DNA from 2 places in the Serratia sp. HNCC26DJ244 genome. Region 1 is predicted to be linked to the other one. Evidence: predicted binding sites of a transcription regulator. Region 1 holds the regulator's gene; the other holds the start of a gene.
What was found. Region 1 encodes ArgR, which controls arginine synthesis, uptake and breakdown. Its sites were predicted from a motif close to ANTGAATAAAAATACANT; they were not measured.

Region 2: argC (N-acetyl-gamma-glutamyl-phosphate reductase) is a predicted target of ArgR. The motif match lies at 1,805-1,822, and genes of this name have one in related genera.

Annotation. Positions count from the first base shown of each region.
Region 1 covers NZ_JBXUGO010000009.1:95,815-98,999, reverse strand. The annotation lists gene mdh (malate dehydrogenase) at 1-492, opposite strand, end outside; gene argR (transcriptional regulator ArgR) at 955-1,425, shown strand; gene mpl (UDP-N-acetylmuramate:L-alanyl-gamma-D-glutamyl-meso-diaminopimelate ligase) at 1,571-2,950, opposite strand; gene fbp (class 1 fructose-bisphosphatase) at 3,121-3,185, shown strand, end outside.
Region 2 covers NZ_JBXUGO010000016.1:26,267-29,451, forward strand. The annotation lists gene argB (acetylglutamate kinase) at 1-530, opposite strand, end outside; gene argC (N-acetyl-gamma-glutamyl-phosphate reductase) at 653-1,657, opposite strand; gene argE (acetylornithine deacetylase) at 1,875-3,020, shown strand.

The sequences.
Region 1 (3,185 bases):
CTTACCTTTCAACTCTGCCACAAACGTATCAGAACGGATAACATCGAGCAAAGTTACCCCAAACAGCTTGTTTTTATCGTAAACACCGGCTTTTTTCATCACTTCAGCAGCAATAGCCACTGTGGTGTTGACCGGGTTGGTAATAATACCAATACAGGCTTTCGGGCAAGTTTTAGCCACTTGTTCCATCAGATTACGCACTATCCCTGCATTAACATTGAACAGATCGGAACGATCCATTCCAGGTTTACGCGCGACACCCGCTGATATCAACACCACATCGGCTCCCTGTAACGCAGGGGTGGCATCTTCACCACTGAAACCTTTAATTTTAACTGCCGTTGGGATATGGCTTAAGTCAACAGCAACGCCTGGTGTAACGGGTGCTATGTCGTAAAGAGAGAGTTCAGAACCTGAAGGAAGTTGGGTCTTGAGTAGAAGGGCGAGGGCTTGGCCAATACCACCAGCAGCACCGAGAACTGCAACTTTCATCCTATACTCCTTTTATTATCTTAAATATATAAACGCCGTGAATTCTTTGGCCCGGGACCTTAATTTATTACTCCTTTTAAAACAACCCATTAACAGTCTGTTTTAGATCTGGCGCAATAAAATGGTCTGCAGCGAGGCTATTTTAGATTAAATGCCCGATGCATTGAGGGCATAGCGCACAATAATCAAAAATAACATGCATTATTTTACAATTAAGTTAACCGCTGTTCACATTACACCCTTACGTAACATAATAACAACATCATTTTAATCATATTACTGCGCCCCCCTGACGTGTTGCTTCTCATTGGAACAGCCTATTCATGAGATAAATATCTTACTAAGGTTGCCTCCTTTCTTCGTCCTCGGTGTATTACTGTTGGTCACCACTACATCAAGTTTGCATAAAAATTCATTTATATGCATAATCAAAACGTCTCCCTCCACATTTCACGGTGTAAAATGCGTAATCCTGCAAAACAGGAAGACCTGACCAAAGCGTTTAAAGCGTTATTGAAAGAAGAAAAGTTCAGTTCACAAGGTGAAATCGTTTTAGCGCTGCAGGAAGAAGGCTTCGAGAATATTAACCAGTCAAAAGTGTCCCGTATGTTAACCAAGTTCGGGGCTGTGCGTACACGTAATGCAAAAATGGAAATGGTGTACTGCCTACCTGCTGAACTCGGTGTCCCCACCACCACCAGTCCGCTAAAAAACCTGGTGCTGGATATCGACCATAATGATGCCATGGTAGTGATTCGTACCAGTCCAGGCGCGGCACAATTGATTGCTCGTTTGTTAGATTCACTGGGGAAAGCAGAAGGGATTCTGGGAACCATTGCAGGTGACGACACTATTTTTATCACCCCAGCCAGCACCTTTACGGCACTTCAGCTCCATGAGGCCATTTTGATGCTGTTCGAGCAGGAGCTTTAGTGCACCCGTCGCCATTCAAACTGCAGGGTTGTTGGTTTCATGACGCGCCCCATCCTTGGGGCTAGACCGAACCCGATCAACACAAGTGTTTTATCAACCCTGTTTTGTCAAACCACCGGGCTATTTTGAGTGTCCATCGATAAAATCAGTCGTTCTCTTGTGACTCTGCTTTATTAGCCAGCGCCGATAACAGTTTGTCATGAATACCGCCAAAGCCGCCATTGCTCATCACCAAAATATGGTCACCTGGCTGCGCCGTTTTGATGATCATCTCCAGCAACGTATCAAGGTCAGCACTCCAATGCGCTGGCTGCACACAGGCCTCTGCCACCTCTGCGATTTGCCATGGAATATGATGAGGCTGAAACAGGAACACTTCATCAGCACGCCCTAAAGAAGGTGCCAGGTCATTTTTGCTGATCCCCATCTTCATGGTGTTTGAACGGGGTTCCAGTACGGCAAGAATACGTGCCGTTCCGCCCACTTTGCCACGCAAAGCCGCCAACGTGGCCAGAATAGCCGTTGGATGATGAGCAAAGTCATCATAAACCGTGACACCAGCCGCCTCTCCACGCAACTCCAAACGACGGCGGGCATTAATAAAATCACCCAACGCCTGGCAAGCATCAGCCGGTTGCACACCAATATGGCGCGTAGCAGCAATCGCCATCAGACCATTATGCATGTTGTGCTCACCCACCAACGACCAGTTAACCTCTCCCACTTTCTCGCCATCGAGGTATACCGCGTAGTGGCTAGCATCCGCTGTCAGCTTCTGCGCACGCCAACTTCCTTCATCGCCGACCCACTCCTGTTCACTCCAACAGCCCATCGCCATCACTTGTTTCAGCTGTGTGTCGTTCTCCGGCAGAATAATTTTGCCCTTGCCCGGCACCAATCGCACCAGATGGTGGAACTGTTTCTGGATCGCTTTCAGATCATCAAAGATATCCGCATGGTCGAACTCAAGGTTGTTCATGATCAGCGTTCGTGGGCTGTAGTGGACAAACTTGGAACGCTTATCGAAGAAGGCACAATCGTATTCATCAGCTTCAATAACAAAGAACGGGCTACCACCGAGGCGCGCAGAAACATCAAAATTACCCGGCACACCCCCAATCACAAAACCCGGCTGGTAACCACAAGCTTCCAGGATCCAGGTTGCCATCCCAGCGGTGGTGGTTTTACCGTGTGTACCTGCCACAGCCAACACCCAGCGATCACGCAATACATGATCATGTAACCACTGAGGGCCCGACACATAAGGGATACCCTGTTCCAATACCGCTTCCACACAGGGATTACCTCGACTCATCGCATTGCCGATGATCACCAAATCGGGTACTGGTATCAATTGAGCGGGGTCATACCCTTGTATCAGGTCAATTCCCTGGTTTTCCAGCAAGGTGCTCATTGGCGGATAAACGTTCGCATCTGAACCTGTCACGTCATGTCCAAGGGAACGAGCCAACATCGCCAGCCCGCCCATAAAGGTGCCACAGATCCCAAGAATATGTATGCGCATTAGCTTTCTCATTTAAGTGCATCGATTTAGTACTTATTCTAACCTTCAAAATCGCACAGAAGAAACGGATTTGCCTATGAATAATGGGTCACTTTGGACTACACTGCTAGCGAAAATGTTAGCAGTGAGCTAACAGGCCGCTATCCATCCGTAACCTCTGGGATTGTGTTATGAAAACGTTAGGCGAATTTATCGTCGAGAAACAACACGACTTCTCTCACGCCACTGGCGAACT
Region 2 (3,185 bases), on a different contig from region 1:
AGGATTAAATCAGCCCCTAGCGTGGCCGCCAGAGCGGTCGCCGCCTGATCAGCGTTCACATTCATCAGTTGGCCTTCGGCAGTAATACCGATAGAGCTGATCACTGGCAGGTAACCCGCAGTGAGCAACATATTGAGCAGCACCGGTGAACCCGGTAACGCTTGCCCCACATGGCCCAACTCAGGATCCAACTGCGTAACCGCCACACTGCCACCGTCTGCCAGGCTCAAGCCCACCGCGTTGATTTTGTGCTTCAGCGCCCATGCCAGCAGGGTTTTGTTGGCAGTACCTGCCAGCGCACCGGTAATAATATCGATTTGTTCAGGCGGTGTAACGCGCAAACCGTTCTTCTTCACCACCGGCAAAGAGAGCTGTTTCATTAGCTCATCCACCAGGCAACCACCGCCATGGACAATCACCAGCGGGCGCTGATGCTCCTGACGGTAGGTATCCAGCGCAGTAAACAAACGCTCCAGCGCTTCTTCACTGTCTAATAGCACACCACCTAATTTGATAATCAATGGATTCATTGCTGTGTACTCACGCTTATACTCTCTCTTACAAGTTGCCACGCGGTGTCACTGCCGTCAAAATTTCGGCGCCACGGTTAACGTGGCGACTTGGCGACAACTGAACGCCTATGGGGTAAATATTAGATTAATGACTGGGTTTCCGGGAACCCAAAACGGATATTAAGGCACTGCACCGCCTGCGCCGCAGCCCCTTTCAACAGGTTATCCTCTGCTGCCACGGTAATCAGATGTTCACCCTGAACAGCAAAACCGATATCACAGAACGGTAGCCCCACCACAGATTTCAGCGCTGGCATGCCTTGGTCATACAACCGTACCAGCGGTTTATCGTCGTAGGCCCCATGGTAAACCGCCGCCACATCTTGTGCGGTGACACCGGCTTTCAAGCGGCAGGTGATGGTGGCCAAAATTCCGCGCGGGAAACTCCCTAAATGGGGGGTAAAAATCACCGGCACCCCGAGATGAGTTGCTATCTCTGGCTGATGACGATGGTTAAACAGGCCATAAGGCTGAAGGCTCACTTCGCAGAAACTGGTGGCAACACTGGCTTTACGGCCCGCACCGCTCACGCCGCTGACGGCATTGATCACCGGCCATTGGGTCAGATCCAGCAGTTGTTTATCAATGAGCGGTTTTAAGGCCAATTGTGCTGCGGTCGGGTAGCAGCCAGGCACTGCAATCAGCTGTGCCTGTTTGAGTTTTTCACCCTGCCACTCCGCCAGACCGTAAACTGCCTGAGACAGCCACTGTTCATGCTGGTGTTGAAAACCATAATATTGACTATAGAATTGGCTATCCTGTATACGGAATGCACCGGAGAGATCGAACACTACGCAACCCGCTGCCAGAAAGATGGGGGCGATGTCATGGCTCACCTCATGGGCGGTAGCCAGGAAAACCACATCAATGTCTTTTGCGGCAGCAGCAGGGTCAACCAGGGGTTGCAATGGCAGGTCAACGATACCTTTTAATTGAGGATGCAGGTCAGAAAGTAATTTTCCTGCATCTGCACTTTGCGCTGAAACCGCTAAAGCGGTTATGTTCATATGTGGATGACGATTCAGGTAAGCCGTAAGCTCCGCTCCGGCATAACCGCTGGCACCAACAATCAGCGTATTCAACATGTGGCCTTTCACCTTCTTGGCTAACAGTAAGAGTCATGGGTGACTCTGGTCGCAGGGTTTAAGCGCATTATTGTGCCGGTCACCCCGATGGTTGAGCGTTGATGTTTTGAACAACATCCAGGCGTCGTTTCCTTTACGCTCTTATTTAATGTATTTTTATTCAGAATAAATGCATGAATATTGATACTACCCTAACCAAAGGCTGTCAACAGTGAAGATGAAATTACCCTCATTTATTGAGTTGTACCGGGCACTGATAAGCACAGAATCGATCAGTGCCACCGATGCTGACCTTGATCAGAGTAATGAAACATTAATCAACTTACTGGCCAGTTGGTTTAGCGATCTGGGTTTCCGTGTCGATGTACAACCGGTGCCAGACACCCGCAACAAGTTCAACCTGTTGGCAAGTATGGGGGAAGGCCCCGGTGGGTTGCTGCTGGCCGGTCATACCGACACCGTACCCTATGACCAGGGCCGCTGGACACGCGACCCCTTTACCTTAACCGAACACGACAACAAGCTTTATGGGCTGGGTACTGCCGATATGAAAGGCTTCTTTGCCTTTGTGCTCGATACAGTACGCGATATTGACCCCGGAAAACTGACTAAGCCGCTGTATATTCTGGCTACGGCGGATGAAGAAACCACCATGGCCGGGGCCCGTTATTTTGCCGCCTCGAGCAAAATCCGCCCAGACTTTGCCATTATTGGCGAGCCGACATCTCTGCAGCCAGTACGTGCCCATAAAGGCCATATTTCCAATGCGATCCGCATCGTGGGTCAATCTGGTCATTCAAGCGACCCGGCTCGTGGCGTGAATGCCATCGACCTGATGCATGAGTCCATCGGGCATCTGATGACATTACGCAAGACACTGCAGGAGCGCTACCACAATCCCGCCTTTGCCGTGCCCTATCCAACCATGAACTTCGGTCATATCAACGGCGGAGATGCGGCCAACCGTATTTGTGCCTGTTGCGAATTACATATGGATATTCGCCCATTACCCGGTATGACACTGGATAACATCAACGAGCTGCTGCACCAGGCACTGGCTCCCGTCATCCAACGCTGGCCGGGCCGTTTAACCATTGATGAACTGCATCCGCCCATTCCGGGTTATGAATGCCCTACCGACCACCACATGGTCGCGGTCATTGAGAAGTTGCTCGGCTCCCGTACCGAAGTGGTTAACTACTGTACCGAAGCGCCGTTTATCCAAAATGTGTGCCCAACGCTGGTGTTAGGGCCGGGTTCGATCAACCAGGCGCATCAACCTGACGAATATCTTGATATGGCGTTTATTGAGCCAACCCGTAGGTTGCTAGCAGAATTGGTCGACCATTTTTGCCAACAATAACTGATGGATAAACAGCAAGTAACAGTCCATTATTTACCTCCAAAGAGGTAGTTCATCGGGGTGATAAGCCAAACTGATAACCGATGGGCTGTAATTAAATTTCAGAAAATACGCTGATTTTTATGTTTTTTTGCTAAAAATAGTGTCAATTAATGATTAGGCCAG